Regions from separate parts of the Bacillus nitroreducens genome, predicted to be linked through region 2. Evidence: riboswitches for the same ligand, from Rfam matches in the RefSeq annotation. Region 2 holds a riboswitch; the other holds the start of a gene.
The links. A riboswitch is a leader RNA that binds a small molecule or an ion and turns the genes downstream of it on or off. The one in region 2 is predicted to bind S-adenosylmethionine.
Positions count from the first base shown of each region.

Region 1: linked by a shared signal. The riboswitch ahead of metK (methionine adenosyltransferase) and the one ahead of ACWPVE_RS18305 (acyl-CoA dehydrogenase family protein) in region 2 are both predicted to bind S-adenosylmethionine.

Region 1 covers NZ_CAXHYI020000003.1:2,075,044-2,085,861, reverse strand. Annotated here, with positions in the region: one part of gene ACWPVE_RS14010 (IS3 family transposase) at 1-820, shown strand, start outside; gene metK (methionine adenosyltransferase) at 877-2,076, opposite strand; SAM riboswitch class I at 2,308-2,472, opposite strand; gene pckA (phosphoenolpyruvate carboxykinase (ATP)) at 2,757-4,346, shown strand; gene ACWPVE_RS13995 (alpha/beta hydrolase family protein) at 4,461-5,267, opposite strand; gene ACWPVE_RS13990 (ABC transporter substrate-binding protein) at 5,416-6,402, shown strand; gene ACWPVE_RS13985 (ABC transporter ATP-binding protein) at 6,695-7,474, shown strand; gene ACWPVE_RS13980 (ABC transporter permease) at 7,452-8,261, shown strand; gene ytkD (RNA deprotection pyrophosphohydrolase) at 8,282-8,770, opposite strand; gene ACWPVE_RS13970 (hydrolase) at 9,019-9,357, opposite strand; gene ACWPVE_RS13965 (DUF6154 family protein) at 9,542-9,802, shown strand; gene ACWPVE_RS13960 (Dps family protein) at 9,908-10,348, opposite strand; gene ACWPVE_RS13955 (amidase family protein) at 10,633-10,818, shown strand, end outside.
Region 2 covers NZ_CAXHYI020000003.1:2,952,134-2,962,951, forward strand. Annotated here, with positions in the region: gene ACWPVE_RS18290 (FtsX-like permease family protein) at 1-526, shown strand, start outside; gene ACWPVE_RS18295 (rhodanese-like domain-containing protein) at 723-899, shown strand; gene ACWPVE_RS18300 (SRPBCC family protein) at 1,009-1,434, opposite strand; gene ACWPVE_RS18305 (acyl-CoA dehydrogenase family protein) at 1,704-2,861, opposite strand; SAM riboswitch class I at 2,943-3,052, opposite strand; SAM riboswitch class I at 3,212-3,315, shown strand; gene ACWPVE_RS18310 (LLM class flavin-dependent oxidoreductase) at 3,413-4,807, shown strand; gene ACWPVE_RS18315 (methionine ABC transporter ATP-binding protein) at 4,849-5,859, shown strand; gene ACWPVE_RS18320 (methionine ABC transporter permease) at 5,852-6,511, shown strand; gene ACWPVE_RS18325 (MetQ/NlpA family ABC transporter substrate-binding protein) at 6,530-7,354, shown strand; gene ACWPVE_RS18330 (hypothetical protein) at 7,474-7,638, shown strand; gene ACWPVE_RS18335 (sigma-54 interaction domain-containing protein) at 7,823-9,193, shown strand; gene ACWPVE_RS18340 (chitobiase/beta-hexosaminidase C-terminal domain-containing protein) at 9,450-10,559, shown strand.

The DNA of each region.
Region 1 (10,818 bases), 880 kb from region 2:
AAAAAAATATAAAATAATTGATATACTCAGTGTTCTAGAAATACCAAAATCTACATTTTATCGTTGGAAAAAGAAATACATTAATCGAGGGCCAAAAAAATTAGAAAAGCTTATAATCGACCTTTGCGAAGAGACTAAATATCATTATGGACATAGAAAAATTAAAGCTCTTCTAAAACAGCGTTATAGCATTAAGGTTAATCGCAAGACTGTACAAGGTATAATGCAAAAATTCAATCTTCAATGTCAGATTAAAGTAAAAAGACAGAAACATATCAATGGGGAAAGTAATATTATTGTGGACAACATTCTTAACCGGAACTTTAAGGCAGAAAGACCCAATGAAAAGTGGGTAACTGACATTACATACCTACCATATGGCTCTTCTATGCTTTATGTATCAACAATAATGGATTTGTATAATAACGAGGTAGTCGCTTATACGGTAAGTTCAGTACAAGATACGAACTTTGTATTAAGTACATTGAGAGAGGCCATAAAAAAGCGAAGACCTAAAAAAGTTCTATTGCATAGTGATCAAGGATCAGTATATACATCCTATGCATATCAAAATTTCGCAAGAGAAAAAGGCATTATCACAAGCATGTCCCGTAAAGGAAACTGCCATGATAACGCCGTAATCGAATCCTTTCACTCCTCGCTAAAGTCGGAAGGATTCAAAGACCATAGAAGATCTTCTATCACTAATATTAAAGTAATTGAGATTGTGAATCAATATATGTGTTACTATAACGAAAAACGAATACAGGCAAAATTAAACTACCTGGCTCCAATTGAATATGGACGTCAGGTAGCATAGGTGTTTTTTCTAAGTCCCATTTTGGCGGGTCAGTTCATTTGGCGAGTTTTTTTATCTTATTGTGCAGCTTGTGCCTTAAGCGTTTCTGCTTTGTCTGTACGCTCCCATGGTAGATCGATATCATTTCTACCAAAGTGTCCATATGCAGCAGTTTGTTTATAAATTGGACGACGTAAATCCAACATTTTAATAATACCTGCTGGGCGTAAATCAAAATTCTTGCGTACTAAATCTACAAGTACATCTTCTGATACTGTTCCAGTACCAAATGTGTCAACTGAAATAGAAACAGGTTGGGCAACTCCAATTGCGTATGCTAGTTGCACTTCACATTTGTCAGCTAAACCAGCTGCAACAAGGTTTTTCGCAACGTATCGAGCAGCATATGCAGCTGAGCGGTCAACCTTGGTTGGATCTTTACCTGAGAATGCACCACCGCCATGGCGTGCATAACCACCATACGTATCTACAATAATTTTACGACCTGTTAGTCCTGCATCCCCTTGTGGACCACCAATTACAAAACGGCCAGTTGGGTTAATAAAATACTTTGTATTTTCATCAATTAGCTCCTGTGGAACAACTGGATTGATAACATGTTCCTTTATATTTCGTTGGATTTGTTCCAATGAAATTTCAGGATGATGTTGAGTCGAAATAACAATTGTATCAATTCGAACTGGATTGTTATTCTCATCATATTCTACAGTAACCTGCGTTTTTCCATCTGGACGTAAATATGGAAGAATCTCGTCTTTACGAACCTTCGTTAATCTACGTGAAAGTTTGTGAGCTAATGAAATAGGTAGTGGCATTAATTCCTTCGTTTCATTACAAGCATAACCAAACATTAAACCTTGGTCACCTGCACCAATTGCTTCGATTTGCTCGTCAGTCATTTGACCTTCGCGTGCTTCTAAAGCTTGGTCAACTCCCATCGCGATATCTGGTGATTGCTCGTCAATCGAAGTTAATACTGCACATGTTTCATAATCAAATCCGTATTTTGCACGAGTATATCCGATTTCTTTAATCGTTTCACGAACAATCTTTGGGATATCTACATATGTAGAAGTTGTAATTTCTCCTGCAACAAGTACTAAACCTGTCGTAACAGAAGTTTCACACGCTACACGTGCATTTGCATCACTAGCTAATATGGCATCTAAAATAGAATCTGAAATTTGGTCACAGATTTTATCAGGATGTCCTTCTGTAACAGACTCAGAAGTAAATAAATGGCGTCTATTTGTCACAAACGCTTCCTCCTTTTGCAATTCAGAACCACAATAAGATGTGAGTTCTGATGTTAATTGATACGGTACTCATTCCCTTAGTATTGTTACCTACCCGATTTTCTATCCTTTATATGAACCAACCAATCAAACAATTAAACACATGAACTCGCGTTAAGTAACATATCTTTTAAAAATAAAAAACCTTTCCCACTTTTTGAGGAAAGGTATAATCGTTCTTCTCGCCTTTCACTCTTATCGATCAAGGTCATGCCTTGCTCAGGTTAGCACCTTATCACTTTTTGATAATGTTGACCTACTAATATATAGGTTTCACAATTAATCTTTTGATATGTAAGAAAAGTGATGGTTGCCGGGTTTCATTGGGCCTGTCCCTCCGCCAGCTCGGGATAAGAGAGTATCCGTTCAATGAATAATCATACCGTAGTCGTCCTTTTTATGTCAACACAATTCCTGAAAAATAGTACATCGAAGTATGTTATACTTTTTTCTTGAAAATTCGACAAATATCGCTAGTTTCAGATTTTCCAATGACTATTTTTACAATTCACCTGCACTTTCCATTGATATATTACGTAAAATACGTTAATAGTATAGACTATTTTTTCTAATGTGTTATACTAATTATAAAATTTGAGATTATATAAAGAATTACAAAAAAAGATAAAGGATGGTTTAACATGAATTCAGTTGAAGTTACAAATGAGCAGCTATTAGAATTAGTGAATGGAAAAAATGCACTTCATAACCTATCTGTTCCTATTTTAGTTGAAAAAGTACTAGCTAGACAAGAAGGAATCCTTACTTCGACTGGTGCTGTACGTGCAACAACTGGGAAATACACTGGGAGATCGCCTGAAGATAAATATATTGTTGAAGAAGAGTCTTCAAAAGATAAAATTGATTGGGGTAACGTGAATAAACCAATTTCTAAAGCTACATTTGAAAACCTTTACAGTAAGGTCTTAGCATATTTAAAAGAAAAAGATGAAGTATTTGTGTTTAATGGTTATGCTGGTGCTGACAAAAAAATACGTCTTCCAATTCAGGTAATTAATGAATTTGCTTGGCATAATCTATTTTCACAACAAATGTTCATTCGTCCCACTTCAGAGGATCTCAAGACACATCAACCTGAATTCACTGTCATTAGTGCACCGAATTTCAAAGCCGATCCGAAGGTAGATGGTACCCGCTCTGAAACATTTATTATTATTTCCTTCGAAAAACGAACAGTTTTAATTGGAGGGACTGAGTATGCTGGAGAAATTAAAAAATCGATTTTTTCAGTAATGAACTATTTATTACCACAACAAAATATTCTTTCCATGCATTGCTCTTCTAACGTTGGGCAAGAAGGAGATGTTGCTCTTTTCTTTGGATTATCTGGAACAGGTAAGACAACTCTTTCTGCAGATCCAAAACGCCGTCTAATTGGAGACGACGAACATGGGTGGTCTAGCTCTGGCGTGTTTAATATTGAAGGCGGTTGCTATGCTAAAACTATCAATCTTTCACGCGAGAAAGAACCACAAATTTTTGATGCGATTCGCTTTGGTTCGGTGTTAGAAAACGTTGTGGTTAATGAAAAATCAAGAATTGCTGATTATGATGATCATTCATTAACTGAAAATACAAGGGCTGCATATCAAATCGAAAATATTGATAATATTATAGTACCTAGCATTGCAGGTCATCCAAATACAATCATATTCTTAACAGCAGATGCATTCGGTGTGTTGCCTCCAATAAGTAAGCTTACAAAGGAACAAGCGATGTATCATTTCTTAAGCGGATACACAAGCAAACTTGCAGGGACAGAGCGCGGTGTAACAGCTCCACAAGCAACATTCTCAACTTGCTTCGGTTCACCATTCTTACCCCTTCCTGCGACTGAATATGCTGAAATGTTAGGTAGAAAGATTGATGAACATAATGTTCAAGTGTTCCTTGTGAATACAGGCTGGACTGGCGGAGAGTACGGTGTTGGCAGCCGCATGAAGCTGTCGTATACTCGTGCAATGGTTCAAGCTGCGTTAGAGGGCGAATTAACAAATGCTGAAACTGTTAAAAATGATATATTTGGATTAGAAATTCCGATTCATATTCCAGGTGTTCCTGATGATGTGCTTCAACCAGCAAAAACATGGGCTGACCAAAGCACATACTATGTAAAAGCAAAAGAATTAGCAATGAAATTCAAAGAAAATTTCAAAAAGTTCTCCAATGTTCCAAAAGAAATTGAATTATTGGGTGGACCACGGATCTAATTTAAAAGTACCATCAACTTTTCACAAACATATGGACCTAACTGAAAGTGCACTTATTTTGGTTAAGTTTTGAAACATTCGTCATTACTTCAGTATTTTATAAAAGCTCGAGGGCTATACTTCGAGCTTTTTTCTATTTGGCTTCCTTGTCTTCATCCATTCTGTTAAACGCCTCACAGTTTCTCTATTTTCATATGGGGGAAAATAATGAGTGTAATGTGGAAAGTACCAACTTTCCACCTCTTTCCCCAATTCCCTTACCCTTTTTTCAAGTCGGTAAGCATGGTGAATGGACACATTTTTATCTTTCTCACCATGGATAATGAGCAGAGGTGCTTCAAGCTTCTCGATTTCATAAAGTGGAGTTCTCCATTTATAACGTTCTGGATATTTTGTAGGTGTTCCCCCAATTACTCGTTTAAGCATTCGACGCAAATCATTTCGTTCAATATACGTAAGACTTAAATCACTAACGCCTCCCCAAGTAACCACTGAACAAACTTGGGGGTAGCGTATGGCTGTTAGAAGAGCCATAACACCACCACGTGAGAAACCAAAAACATGTATTCGTGTTGGAATGACTTTTTCATGCTGTTCCAGCACTTTAGCCGCAGAGAATGCATCATACCTGTCATCGCCTGCAAAGTCCTCATTCCCTTCTCCACCTTGATTTCCGCGATAAAAAGGCGCCATCACTACAAATCCCTCTGAGGCAAATTGGATTATCCGACCAATTCGAACCTTTCCAACATTTTTTATTCCACCTCGAAGATATAAGAAACCATCATACACACCTTCATCCTTTGGTTCAGCAAGGAATCCTTTGATTTTTAATCCTTTGCTCCAATATGTAATTAAAAAAAGTTCAATCGTAGGATTTGGAGAAGGAAATCGTTGTTTTTCAATAATGGTTCCATCCATCATTTTCTTCATCCCCCTTATGTTTACAAACAATTTCATGTTCCAAAAAATTTAAAAATAGGCATTCACACATTTTTGTCACGTTCATACTCTAATCTTAGATAATTAACTATAGCAGACAGTTGACCTGTCAAGGAGGAATGTATCTATGCGACGTTTCGTTGCTTACTTATTTGCATTACTGCTTATTATTCCATTAGTTGCCTGTAATAATAACCAGGTTCAGAAAATCCGTATTGCCGAGGTAACACGTTCTGTATTTTACGCACCACAATATGTAGCAATTACGGAAGGATTCTTTGAAGATGAGGGCTTGGAAATTGAATTAACAACAGTGCCTGGTGGAGATAAAACCATGACTGCATTAATTTCTGGTGGAGCTGATGTAGCCCTTGTTGGATCTGAAACATCAATCTATGTAGAGGCACAAGGTTCAACAGACCCAGTTATAAACTTCGCTGCTCTAACTCAAACAGACGGTACCTTTTTAGTGGCAAGAGAAAACATCGAGAACTTTAACTGGAACCAAATCAAAGACCGTACGTTCCTTGGTCAACGTAAAGGTGGAATGCCCCAAATGGTCGGTGAGTTTGTTATTAAAAAGCACGGAATTGACCCACAAAATGATTTGAATCTCATCCAAAATATCGACTTTGCCAATATCTCAAGTGCTTTTGCTTCTGGTACAGGCGATTTTGTCCAATTATTTGAACCTACTGCTAGTTTATTCGAAAAAGAAGGACGCGGCTATATTATTGCATCATTCGGTGAAGAGTCTGGTAAAGTACCGTATACAACTTTTATGACAAAGCAAAGCTTTATCGATAAAAATGGTGATGCTGTTGAAAAGTTCACACGTGCAATTTATAAAGCACAACAATGGGTAGAATCACATAGCCCTGAAGAAATTGCTGAATCTATAAAAGAGTTTTTCCCAGATACGCCTATCGATTTAATCACATCCTCTATTGAACGATATAAAAACCAAGGCTCATATGCAACAGATCCTGTTCTGTCTGAGGAGGCATGGAATAACCTACAAGACATTATGGATGAAGCAGGTGAATTACCTAAAAGAATTGACTATGAAACGCTTGTTAATACAAGTATCGCTGAAAAAGTAATTTCTAAATAGTTGTTCAAAAAAGTATGGTGAAAATGACACATTGATAGCGTAAATTCGAATAAAAGCTGACATTTTCTGCGAAGTCGAACGTCGAAAGCACCACATCTTGTGGACTCTCGTTAGCTTGCTATTGTATTCCTCACGTATTAACTCGATACACTCTGGTACTCAAAGCTGCACCGCCTCGAACTTTACGACATACAAGATGCTCCAGTGTCGACAAGACATGAGGCCACGGCGTTTTTATCGGGTGCAGTCCTTTTCATCTGCTTTTTGAACACGTATAAATAGGAGTGTTACTATGAACTTTTTATCCGTAAAAAATATCAACCATGTTTATTTTACAAAGGATCAGGCAAAAACCGCACTTGAGAATATTTCACTCACAATAGAGGAAGGAGAGTTCATCTCTCTCCTCGGCCCTAGCGGGTGTGGTAAAACAACGCTACTCTCGATTATTGCTGGATTATTAAAACCGACATATGGAGAAGTATTGATCGAAGGGAAATCAATCTCAAAATCAAAGTCTGATATTGGCTACATGCTTCAACAAGACTATTTATTTCCTTGGAAGACAATCGAGGAGAACATTCTTGTGGGATTGCAAATTATGAATCAAGAAACTGATCACACTAGAAAACAAACACTTGCTCTATTAGAAGAAATTGGGTTAATAGGAGTTGAAAAGTCTTATCCTAAACAACTTTCTGGTGGTATGAGACAAAGAGCAGCATTGGTAAGAACACTTGCCACAAACCCAAAAATTCTTCTATTAGATGAACCATTCTCTGCATTGGACTTTCAAACTAAGTTAAAATTAGAGGATCTTGTTTCAAATACATTAAAGGAATATCATAAAACTGCTATTCTAGTCACGCATGATATTGGTGAGGCCATTGCAATGAGCGACCGAATTTATCTCCTCTCCAAAAGTCCTGGAAAAATCGCTAAGGTTTTTGAGATTCCAGAATGTCTTCGTAACGAAACTCCATTTGATGCAAGACAACATCCAGAATACTCAAACATTTTTCAGCAAATATGGGAGGAGTTAGATAATCTTGAAACAAAACCTGAATATTAAAGTCCTTCACCGCACATATTTACAGTCACTCAAAAAAGAGAAAAGAGTTGTTAGGTTTTATCAACTCCTAATTTTTATCGTCTTTTTCGGGATTTGGGAGATGGCGAGTCGCAATCACTGGATTGATCCATTAATATTTAGTGCCCCCTCAAAAGTTGGGAAACTCTTTATTGAAAAAATAAACGATGGAACATTATTAAATAATCTAGCTGTCACGTTATTCGAAACGGTGCTTGGCTTTATCCTTGGCACACTATTAGGTGCTTTGCTTGCAGCAATCTTATGGTGGTCTGAACGACTATCAAACATTCTTGACCCCTATTTAGTTGTTCTAAATGCAATGCCAAAAGTGGCACTTGGCCCGATTTTAATTGTTGCATTAGGTACTGGATATATATCAATCATAGCAATGGGAGCCATTATTTCCGTAATTATTACAACAATTGTCGTATATACCTCATTTAAGGAAGTCGATTATAACTATATAAAAGTCCTTCTTACGTTCGGTGCTAATCGAAAACAAATCTTCCGCAATGTTATACTACCTTCCTCCTTCCCAGCGATTATCTCTACTTTAAAAGTAAATGTCGGACTATCCTGGGTCGGTGTAATCGTTGGAGAATTTCTCGTTTCAAAGCAAGGTTTGGGCTACTTAATCATTTACGGATTCCAGGTGTTCAATTTCACACTCATCTTCCTAAGTCTCATCTTAATAGCTATTTGTGCAACCTTGATGTACCAAGGCGTTGAGTACCTTGAAAGAAAGTTAATAAAGGACTCAAAGTAGAGAGCTCTTCTAGTTTAATACTAGAGGGCTTTTTTCGTTTTCATGTACTTTGTAACATAATCGATGCTATGAGGAAGTACATCATCCTTCATGATAAAACTGTAACGGCGGTCCGACTTAATCGTGTTTAAAGGAATCTCTTTTAGTAAAACAGGTCCTTTTGTCTCAAAGTAATCGGTTTTATCAAGTAGTCGGCTAATTTCCGCGAAGTAAATATTCTTGATTATGGTCTTCCCTTTCCCAATTACCTTATATTGTCCAATATATTCGATTTCCTGAACCTCGGCTCCTGTCTCTTCCATGACCTCACGAATAGCAGCTGCTTCTGGTGTTTCACCTTTTTCCACTTTTCCACCAGGAAATTCAAGACCACGTTCAGAATGATCTGTTAACAACCATTGGTCCCTGTAGCGACAGATTACCCAGACATGTTTTGGTTTAGTTGAAAAAGGATCTGGGGTAAACGATAAATTCACTTCATTTTTGTATATATCATGAAAAACAATCATTTTGTCTATTCTCCATTATTCTTGTTTTTTTTACTATGATAACATAAAGTGAATCTTCAATCAGCGTGGGGTGTTATTTCTCCTTCATTTGTTAGATAAGACATACAATTTGAGTCACAACAATGTTGCTACACAGAAGTGACATACAAGATTGTTCGACTTCTACTTAAATTCCCCAATAAATTGAAGGTCTTTATCACCACTTGTTAATTCGTGATAAAAAACAAGCCGCTTCATGAAGAAGTGGCTTAATCAATGTTACCTAATACTTCAAGTATTCCTTGGGATTTGATAAAATCCTTTGTTTCTTGGTCACCAAGTCGGTAGAGCATATGAAACACCTGAAGCATGGTTGAGTCATATTTATCATTGGAAGAGTCATTATGATATTCGACAAATGGTACATGTGCGCGTAAAAAACCTTCAATTTCGTTCGTATAATTTGTATTAAAAAGATTTCTTAATTGCTGAATTTCCTCGTCTGTCGCCTCTATTTTATACTCCCAAGTAGACCCAGACTTCACCTGAGATATTTCTCCACTCCCTACAGAGATATAATATGTTTTTTTAGGCTGTTGTTCCAACATGGTTCACTCCTAACAGTTTTACGTTATTTTAGCTTTTTCCCTCAAGGTAGAAAATATGCATTTCACACAAATCCACATGTGTTGACTGCCTAATTAATTAGGCAAGTAGTATCTTTTGATGATTTAGACCATATACTAATCTGCAATAATGCATTTGAATTCTGTAGGTGAAGGGGAAGCAAACATGAAATTAATTGATGAAATTTATGAATTGTACCGGAATAAATTAACGGGTGACGAAGAGGATGCAGACATTGTCGCATTTTCTGTACTTGAACAATTTGAACGGACAGACCTAATTGATTTATTAAACGATTTATCGGATCAAGAGTTACGTAATGTGGTAGGTTTTTATATGATCGAACTCCTCAAAGCAAAAATGGCGCGTGATGGAATTGGCCAATCGAGGATGATGACCGTGGATGAGTTGAGAGATATACATTAGCTTAATTTCTTGACTCCAAAAATATGGTTAGTTCTTTATGCAATATTTTATATTTGTAAACAAACAATCCCCTACACTCACAAAGAATGTAGGGGATATTTTTTCTTATTTACCTAAGAAAGACTTAAGCATCCAATTATGTTTTTCAAGTGATTGGTGGATTCCGAGAAGCATATCTCCTGTAGCTTCATCATCTGCCTCTTCTGCTACCTTCATCCCTTCCTTTAATTCACCTATTAGAATGGAGAAATCGTTAGAAATCGATGCTACCATTTCTTCTGCACTTTCATTTCCATTTGCTTCTTTAACGGATGACATTTCAAGAATCTCTTTCATTGTCGCGACAGGCTGTCCACCAATAGATAATAATCGTTCAGCTAATTCATCAATATATTGAGATGCCTCATTATAGAGTTCCTCAAATTTTTCATGTAGTGTGAAGAAATGTGGACCCTTTACATACCAGTGATAGTTATGTAGCTTAATGTAAAGTACACTCCAGTTAGCAACCTGTTTATTAACCATTTCAATTAATTGTGTTGACATTCCTATCTCCTCCTTAATGTTAGCATACCCTCTTTATATCACAGAAAAACGCAAATTTCGATATTGTTATTTTACAAATTTCAGACAGATTGCACACCTTCTGCCTTAATCCCGTGGTAAGATATAGGGGAATAAGAGGAAATTCCCTATACTACTTATCGTATTAATTGTCTCTATCAAAAAGTTTTTTCTTATTGTTGTCGGTTGTCCCTACATTAAGGAGCCAGTAGTAAGGATAGAGAACAATTCTCATGCAGAACATCCTAAAAATAAGGAGAATCCAGATGCAAAATAAAACCCTTCTTGAGTTAGCGAATGATTGGTTGGTAGAGGCTACAATTGATGATATCCAAGAAAAGTATACGAAAAATGAACTAACTGCCAAAGAACTCGTGCTCATGTATTTACATAGAATATCAACTTACGACGCAACCTTAAAATCGATTCTTGAGATTAACCCTGATGCACTA
Region 2 (10,818 bases):
GGCTCAAGTGACCCCTGTAACGATTAAAGCATATGAAGTTGCAGGTGAAAAAACGACAAAGGATACGACAGTTCAATTACAAAAGTTGGCTAGTGAAGAGATGCAATTAATCACGTATTATAACATCTATCGAAAAGGGCTAGAATCAGGTGGATTAAATCTATTTATTTTAGGATTTTTAGGTCTTGTTTTTCTTGCAGCAACGGGATGTATTATCTATTTTAAACAAATAACAGAATCACACGAGGATCGAAGCCGATATAAAATTTTACGTAAAATTGGTGTAAGTAAAAAAGAAGTAAATGCGGTCATAAGAAAGCAAATGATGTTTGTTTTCGGATTGCCACTTATCATTGGCGTTGTACATGGTTTAGTCATATTACAAATCGCTTCGAATATTTTTTCTGTATTAATAGGAACGAATTTAACAGTTCCAATTGTTATCACAACTCTATTGTATTTTATTATATATCTAAGTTATTATCTATTAACACTTACGACAGTAAAAAAAACAGTGAATAACTAAAGGAATAAGTCTCTCGAATAATGGAGTGACATAGAAGGTAGAACACTAAATTGTATATACGGAAGACAATTCATGGCAAAACAAGTAACACCTAAAAGAAGTCACAAAACGTATACACAATCGTGAAGAAGTAAACATCTTTGATATTCGTGAAACAAGGTGAAATAGCCACTGGGAAAATTCCAGTGCCACGCATATCCCGTTAGGTCAGCTTGCGTTACTCAAGGGAGAACTAGATAAGGATCAAACCTATATCGTAGCCTGTCAATCTGGCAATCGTAGCAAGGCGGCTTGTGGCATTCTAGCAGCTTTAGGATACGAAGTTGAGGACTTGGTCGGTGGAATGAATAACTGGAGTGGGAAACTAGAGTGAAACAAAAATACGAAAAAGAAACTAGAAAGCAGTCCGACAAGATTCGGACTGCTTTTTTAACGAATATAGAGACATTGATGATATGACTTTTTTAGTCACTTATAGATCTTCAGTGGCTAGCTTCTTGTTCTGCATATTTTTTGAAATTATCTAAAATGGCTTGCCATCCTTGTCTTTGAAACTCAACAGGGTTTTCCGTTTCAGGATCAAAGACCTGAATAATTTCGGTTTCGTTTCCATTGCTTTTAAAAGTAGCTTCGACTTTTCTTCCGTCAGCCATCGTATAGGCAATATACTTATGTAAGGTTACTTCATCGTACGTTCCGCCAAAATCAAAACCAACACTACCATCCTTAGCTTCCATTCGTGTAACGAATTTTCCACCGACCCGTAGATCATTCTCAGAATGTGGCGAATGCCAATCCTCTGATGGAGAGTTCCATTTTGTAATGTGATTTGGACTTGTCCAATATTCCCAAACCTTCTCTACTGGTGCATGAACTGTTGTCGTGATGGTAACTCGATTGGATTCCATTCTATGCTCTCCTTTAACTATGATATTTTGTTCTTCGTTCTCCTAATAAGCTTACGTTAGATGACTCAAAATAATCCATCATACTACCAACAGTATTTACAAAATAAAACACAAAAACTCATAGAATTCAGCTTTTATGAAAGAAATAATCTTTCGAAAAATGAATGAAAAACCCATTTTATCCATAAGGCCAACTAGAGAATACCAACTTAGTGAGTATGTGTAATATGAAAAAACAATGACACCTTGTTTAGTGTCATGAAAGAATCTCAGTCTAAAACGGCATTAGCTAGCGTATAAACAATTGCGTCATCTGTTGGAGGGTTATGAAGCCCAGCTCGAACATCACGGAAATACCGTTGAAGCGGGTTCTGCGCGGAAAGACTCCTTGCTCCCACGATTCTCATTGCCAAATCGACTATTTTATTTGCGCTGTTCGTTGCAATATGTTTTACGGCTGCTAGTTCAGGTCCCATACTACTTCGCTGTTCTGGATACTCTACCCATTTTCTAGCAACGGAATACAGAATTTCTCGAGCATGAAACAATTCTAGTTCGATTTCGCCAATTTTTCTTCTCACTTCTGGTACATCTTTTATCGGTCCAGGTAAGGTGGTAGGGCAATATTCAGAAGCGAATTTAATTGCGTAATCCCTAGCAGAAGCAGCAATTCCTAAGTAAACCGCTGGCACTTGTAAATACCAACCTTTTGGAGATGGTTTCGATAAATCCTCTACTACCAATAGTGCATCCTCTTCGACTAGCACTTGATCTAAAATGAGGTCATCACTCTTGGTTCCTCTCATGGAAACACTATCCCATGTTTCTTTTATATGGACCCCATCTAGTTTATGGTCTACTAAAATATATCCTTTTTTTCTAGTTTGATGAAGATTGACGGTTACAATTGAATAATCGAGTGCAATGGCCATAGAAGTGAAGGCTTTGACTCCATTTATTCGCCATCCATTCTCTTCTTTAATTGCAGTAGTAGTCGGAATACCTCCTCTGGAAGGGCTCCCTGTTGCACGCTCTGTTTGTGCAAGGTTAATGAGTGCCTGATGATTTACGACCAATTCACATACTTTGGCAAACTTTTCTTCGTTCCAATTTCTACTTTCAGCCACCTCGAGGAGTAGTCCGAGGTGCCAGCCGAGAGAAAGGGCAGTTGGACCATCTCCTTTTGCAATTTGTTCTTGAATTGTAAGAAACTCAAAGAGATTTAAACCACTGCCACCATATTCCTGCGGAACAGTAAGGGCTAAGAATCCGTTTTGTTTCAAGTCTTCGAAATTTTCATAAGGAAATTCTCCACCTGCATCAATATCTGCAGATCTTTCCTTAAAAATCGCAGCTAATTCCCCTGCTTTTTTGATTTTATTTTGGTGCACTTTGTTGCCAGTTGTATGATCAAACGCAATTGACATACACGTACCTCCCTCTGTTTTTTATGAAAAGAAAAAACCCCTCTCGAGACGACGAAAGGGGGCTTGGGTTTGATTTATCCTTTCTCATCTGCCAGACATGGTTAGTCTGCTGGAATTAGCACCTTTCTTTATAAAAAAGAGGTTGCTGCAGGATCGTAGGACCAGATTCCTCCCCTGACTCTTGATAAGTTTTTGATACTATTTAATTTAGTTTACACTGTAAATGATGTTTTCATTATTGTCAAGATTTAAAATATAACATTAAAAATAAATAATGATAATATTTCTAAAAGTTGTTGACAGTTTTTTCTTTCTCATGTATATTTTGGATTAAATTTAATAATCTGATTTCTTTATCCAGAGAGGTGGAGGGACTGGCCCTTTGAAGCCTCGGCAACAGACTTTTAAGAGAACTGTGCCAATTCCAGCAAGCGAAATGCTTGAAAGATAAGGAAAGAGTTGTGCTTACGTATGGTAAAAAAGCCTCTTCTTTTCTTAGAAGAGGTTTTTTTTTTCAACATTCTATTTTAAACATTAAGGAGGAACAAAAGTTGAGTGAACAGAAGCAAATTATTTTAAATGCATTCGAAATGAATAGCTCCATGCACAATTCTCACGGTTTTTGGAAGCATCCGAAGAATGAACGTCATCGTAGATATAAGGATTTAGACTACTGGGTTGAATTAGCGAAGTTGTTAGAAAGAGGGAAGTTCGATGCCGTCTTTTTTGCCGATGTCCTTGGTGTTTATGATGTGTATCAGAAAAGTAAAGCACCATCGATTCGAGATGGGCTACAGGTACCATTAAATGACCCTGCCTTATTGATCTCAGCAATGGCGCATGTCACAGAAAATCTTTCGTTTGCCGTGACTGTAAGTACGACATATGAACCGCCGTTTGCGAATGCGAGACGTTTTTCAACATTGGATCATTTGACAAAGGGAAGAATTGCATGGAATGTGGTAACTTCATACCTACCTAACGCAGCAAGAAATTTTGGGCTTCAGGATCTGATTAAACACGATGAGCGCTATGAGATCGCAGATGAGTTTCTTGAAGTGTCGTATAAATTGTGGGAACAAAGCTGGGAAGATCATGCGGTGATTGAAGATATTGAGAAGAAGACCCTGATTGACCCAGAAAAAGTACATGAAATTAATCATGAGGGTCGCTATTTCAAAGTCGAAGGTCCTCATTTAAGTGAGCCTTCCCTTCAGAGAACACCTGTTATTTATCAAGCAGGTACATCAGAGAAAGGACGAGAATTTGCAGCAAAGCATGCGGAATGTATTTTTGTTGGAGGTCCGACTCCAGAGAGAATTCGCTATTATGCAGATGATATTCGAAAACGCGCTGAAAAATATGGACGTAATCCAAATAATATTAAGATCTTCTCATTCCTAAGTGTGATTGTTGCCGAAACAACAGAGGAGGCGGAACAGAAATTTGAGGAATACAACAAGCTGTGGAGCCCAGACGCCGCAAAAGCACAATATGGGGCAAGTGGATATGACATAGCTGAATTTGAAAATGTAGATCCAAATGTACCATTTGAATACAAGAAAAAGACTGAAGGAGGGCATTACAAGGCTGCCACACTTACGAAAGATGCGCCGAAAAAATTAACGGTTGGTGAAGTGTTACACCGTTTTGAGTCATTGGATCGTAACAGCATCATTGTTGGGAACCCGAGAGAGGTTGCAGATGCAATCCAATTCCAATTTGAACAATCTGGAGTAGATGGCTTCAATTTAAATCATTTAGTTACACCAGGTGACCTAGAAGATTTTGTAAATTTAGTAATTCCTGTTTTGCAGGAACGTGGATTATATAAAACAGAATACACGAAAGGTACATTGCGAGAAAAGTTATTCCCTGAAGGTAAAAGTACGCTACCAGATGATCACCCCGGTAGTAAATTTCGACGTGTGCCTCTAAAACAATAAAAGATGTTTGTGGAATTAGGAAATGAGGGGAATACACCATCATGATAGAGTTGAAGAATATAACGAAAGAATATATAAGCAAAGAGAATCGGATTGTTGGAGTTGATAATGTCTCCCTCACAATCAAAGAGGGAGAAATATTTGGAATTGTTGGCTATAGTGGTGCAGGCAAGAGCACGTTACTTCGTTGTATTAATATTTTGGAAAGACCTACATCAGGTGTTGTCAAAGTAGATGGTGTAGAGCTCTTACAGTTATCGAGTAAGCAGCTAAGAAAGGTAAGACAATCCATTGGCATGATCTTTCAAGGGTTTTATTTGGTTGCATCCAAAACCGTATATGAAAATGTAGCGTTTGCTTTAAAGGCTGCAGGGGTGGAGCAAACAATTCGAAAGAAACGAGTAGAAGAATTATTAACACTGGTTGGACTTGAAGACAGGATGCATCAATACCCAGCTCAACTAAGCGGTGGCCAGAAACAACGGGTTAGTATAGCCCGCGCGCTTGCCAATAATCCGAAGGTTCTTTTATGTGATGAAGCAACATCTGCTTTAGACCCAAATACAACGAAGTCTATTTTGGCTTTGTTAAAAAAGATAAATAAAGAACTTGGTATCACAATTGTAATCATTACACATGAAATGGAAGTGGTAAAAGAAATCTGCCATCGTTGTGCGGTCATGCAAGAAGGGAGAGTCGTTGAAGAAGGACCTACTTATGATATATTCTCGAATCCAGTTGATCCCTTGACCAAGAAATTTATTGAAACGGTACTTAGCTTTGAACTACCTAGTAAATTAATAGAAAAACTACAAGGGAAACTTGTAAAACTACAATTTAGGGGTGATTTAGCGGCAGAAGCAATTGTGTCCGACATGCTTCAGACCTTCACAGTGAAAGGAAATATCCTCCACGGAAAAGTTGAATATATCCAAGATACCCCACTTGGCATTTTCATCATGGAGCTTCTTGGAGAGGAAGAAGAAGTAGAAAGAGCAATTGATTATCTTCGTGAGCGTGTCAGTATAGTGGAGGTGGTAGAGAATGGATAGTATTCTAGAAATTTTGCCTGAGTTAAATCTCGCTTTCTTCCAAACGATCTTTATGGTCGGAATCGCGTTATTGGTCGCAGTTTTGCTAGGGTTACCCTTAGGAATAACGTTGTTTGTTACAGACCAGGGATTATTTTTAGAAAATAAATGGATGAAAGGGATAGTGGGGATTGTCATCAACTTAATACGGTCCATCCCTTTTATAATTTTACTCGTTTTCTTGTTACCATTTACAAATTGGCTAGTAGGGACCACGATTGGACCAGTTGCTGCTTCTGTTTCGTTGTCTGTTGCCGCCATCCCATTTTATGCAAGAATCGTAGAATCATCCGCAAGAGAAATCGATAGAGGCGTCATTGAAGCCGCAGTAGCTGTAGGCGCTTCTCCGTGGATGATTATTCGAGAAATCATTCTTCCAGAAGCAAAACCTGGACTTATTACAGGATTAACAATCACGGCGATTAGTCTGATTGGCTATTCCGCAATGGCAGGTACAATCGGAGGCGGGGGAATCGGAGATTTAGCCATACGATTTGGCTACTATCGATATGACAATACAATTATGTTCACCACGGTTATTTTATTAATTGTCTTAGTACAATGCGTTCAATATTTTGGAGATTTTATAGCAAAGGCAGTGAACAAGCGATAATAAAATAGGAGAGATGAGATGAAAAAAACAATAATGTTACTATTATCTGTATTAGCTGTATGTACACTTAGTGCATGTGGTTCCACGAATAGTTCCTCGTCTGGTAATGAAAAGAAAGAATTAGTACTGGGTGCAACGGTTCCTTATAGCGATATGTTGGAAGAGGGTGTCAAACCTTATTTAGAGGAAAAGGGGTATACAGTTACAGTCAAAGAGTTCAATGATTATGTTCAACCAAACATCGCACTCAACAATGGATCATTAGATGCAAACTTGTTTCAACACAAAGTATATATGGATGCATTTGCAAAAGAGAATGACATGGAATTATCCAGTGTTATTACCGTTCCAACAGCGCCAATAGGCATTTATTCGAATCAATATGATTCATTGGATGAAATAGAAAAGGGGAGTACAGTTGCAATCGCAAATGATCCTTCAAATTTAGCCAGAGGGCTTACAGTGCTAAAAGAAAATGGAGTAATTGACTTTGATCCTAATGTGGACCCACTTAGAGTGACAGAGAAAGACATTATCAGCAATCCAAAGGAACTAAAGTTTCAACCAGTCGAAGCAGCACAATTACCACGAACACTCGAATCAGTCGATCTTGCCGCGATTAACGGAAACTTTGCCATTTCAGCGGGATTAGACTTAACGACGGCCCTTGTTAGAGATAAACTACCTGAAAATATTATAAACCGAGTAGTGGTAAAAACGGAAAACCTTGACAAGCAGTTTGTAAAAGATATTAAAGAAGCAGTAGAATCAGAAGCATTTAAGAAGGTAATCGATGAAAAATTTGAAGGTTTCCATAGACCTGATTGGATGAGTAATCCTTAAATTATGGTCTTGGTCAATTGTACTATTTCCTGAAACTCTATGATTCAATGACACTATTCAAAATGTAATGGTGTCATTTTTATTTGTTTCGTTAATATAAATAGGAAGTGTAGAATACCATGAATAGACAAGTTGTAGAAAGAGGTGAACACCTGTACGGTGCACCACTCGTCGTAATCGGAGCCCCATTAGTCATTGACAATCATGAATTTAGACCAAGCACTGGTGCAGACCAACTGAAGGAGACACTTACTACATTTGTTAAGCGAGTGAAGAACGGATAGTATGGATAAAAAATTAGTAGTCTAGTTTTCTAGGCTGCTTTTTTTATAGTCAAAAAACGTATTAATGTAGGTTGTAACGATACTTTTATTTAGTCATCTAAAACGAAAATACTGTTTTCCCTATTAAAATGAAAATAATTAGCATATAATTTTGATAATTCACCCAATTAAAGGAGCTGTTCAAATGTTAAGGGTAAGTAATCGGATAGGATGGCTAGAAGGGATTATTGAGGCAGTTCATGATGGGATTTTAGTCATTGACAAGAACGGAATTGTTCAACTAATAAATGAAGAATATACAAATATTACGGGTGTTAAAAAAGAACAAATCATTGGAAAACCTCTACTTGATATTCGACCTGGTGCACTGTTGCCAACGGTAGTAAAAACAGGGAAGTCACTAGAAGGTGTATTCCGTAAAGAAAAGGACTTTGAATATGTGGTAGATATGGCTCCCATCTATGATCAAAATGAAATCATTGGGGGAGTATCTGTCTGTAAAAGTGTCTCTGAGGTGTATCAATTATCATTAGAATTAAAGAAAAACAAGCGTCGTGTGAATCAATTAGAGAATGCGATTGGACGTATCCATCAAGTAAAATATACATTTTCAAACATGATTGGAAACAATGCACGGTTTAAGAAAATCATCCATCAAGCCAAAAAAATTGCACCAACTAACTTAAATGTCTTAATAACGGGCGAATCGGGCACGGGAAAAGAACTTTTTTCTCAAGCGATTCACCATGCCAGTTCACGAAAATCTTATCCTTTTGTCCCTGTAAATTGTGCAGCTATTCCAACTGCTCTTCTTGAAAGCGAATTGTTTGGGTATGAAGAGGGTGCTTTTACTAATTCAAAGAAGGACGGAAAGGTTGGCTTGTTTGAACTTGCGAATAAAGGGACCCTTTTTTTGGACGAAATTGGGGACATGCCAATGGATCTTCAGGCGAAACTACTTCGAGTGCTACAAGAGGGGACCTTTCGTAAAATAGGCGGGTTAACAGAACAGCAGATCGACGTACGTATTATTGCCGCAACGAATAAAGATTTATTACATATGGTGAAAAAGGAACGTTTTCGAGACGATCTTTATTATAGGATTAACACTGTGCACCTAGAAGTCCCTCCACTTCGTAAAAGGAAGGACGATATTCCAAAGTTTGTTACTTCTATTATTAAGAATCAAAGTTATCATACAGAAATCCGAATTGAAGACGAGGTTATGAATACACTTATGCAATATGATTGGCCAGGAAATATAAGAGAGTTAAAAAACACAATCCACTATGCGATCAACATGTCTGATTGTAATGTAATCACATTCGAAAATCTTCCCGAAACCATAAAACGTTCGTTTCAACATATAAGTAGCAAATCTCATTCTCACCATACATTAGAGGAATTGTTAAGAGAAACCGAAAGGAAGGCAATTTTAGAAGTACTTCAAGAAACAGGAGTTTCGGTTGAGGAAAAAAAAGCAGCAGCGAAAAAATTAGGTATTTCCTTAGCCTCCTTATACAATAAAATGTCAAAGCTCCAAATTAAATTATAGTTTCTAGGTTATTAGAATTCTTGTGAATCCACTTCTAGCTTTTTAGAAAGTGATAGTCCTCTAAGTATAAAGGTACTTTTTTATATATAAAGTTTCTAGCTATCTAGAAAGAAAAATCAGTTCGTATTTAAAAAGCCTTGTAAAATAAGGCTTTTTGTTATTGGCATAAAAGTTGCATCTAAATTTATTAAGCACATCAAGAAGAAAGGAGGACTCGTTCAAGTAATTAAAAATTACAAATTGGGAGGCATAAAAGTTGAAGAAAAGCTTTATTCGAAAACTTATTCTTTCAATCTTATTCTCGTTGTTATTACTAACATTATGTAGCGGAACGACGTTTGCCAAAGGAAACCATGGTAAGGTTATAGCACCAGTTTCCTCTGTACCCTCAGGAAACTATTATAGTGCTCAATTGATCGAGTTAAGTTCGCCAACTCCGAATGTAAAAATCCTCTATACGACGGATGGGAGCGATCCAATAAAGAATGGTCAAGTCTACAATGGGCCAATTCTTGTTGAACAAGATACAGAAATTAAAGCAATAGCTGTTCGTGGTAATGTAAATAAAAATGCTCTTGAATTTAACAAAGGAAATACCAATAGTGAGGTCGCTATTTTTACATTTACATTTGAAACGAGAGAATCCATTGCAAATCAATTTTTGAGCTTTAACTATGACGGAATGCCGTACCGTCTTTTTGTACCTAAAGATTATGACCCTTCTAAATCTTATCCACTTGTATTGTTTTTACATGGTGGGGGAGAGCGCGGAACGGATAATGAGAAACAGCTACTAGCAAATGACGGAGCGATAATTTGGGCTGCCCCTGAAAACCAAGCCAAACATCCTTCATTTGTATTAGCACCGCAAGCACGTAATGTTCATGACGGGGGTTTTACGGTAACTCGAGATTCGAATAATAATGTAAATTTGAGCAAAGTATTCGAGTTTTCACAAGACCTTGGAAAAGCATATGAAATCCTTTTACATGTGATGGAAGATTACAATATTGATAGCAAGCGTTTATATTCAACTGGTTTATCACAAGGGGGATATGGAACGTTTAATTTAAATATTGAGTACCCTGATGTATTTGCCGCCATGGTTCCAATAGCAGGCGGTGGAGATCCAACTAAAGCGAATAAGTTAGTCGGCAAACCTATTTGGGCTTTTCATGCAGAAGATGATGCAGTCATTCCAGTTTCTCACTCAAGAGATATAATCACAACTATCAAAAATGCTGGAGGGAATCCAATTTATACAGAATATCCGAAAGAATTAGGCTATAATCATGCATCTTGGGTACCGGCGTATGCAACGAACGAAATGATTGAATGGGTTTTTAGTCAAGTGAAACCTGAGTAAGTAATATTTATTAAGTTTTTTTAGATGAGTAAATGTTTGTTTAAGTCCTACTAGGTAGAACAACATCCTGAAAATATTTTTTAGGCTTTCTAACTTTAGAGAATATGTCTATCGTTTTAAAATCCATAGTCAATTATAACGAAAGTCGTTTCTTCTAAAAAGCTAGAAAGCCTTTCTTCTTTACACCGATAAAAAATTTAAGTGTTGGTCAAGAAATACATGTAGATTTGTAAGCGTTTTATTATGTGATAAAGGGGGG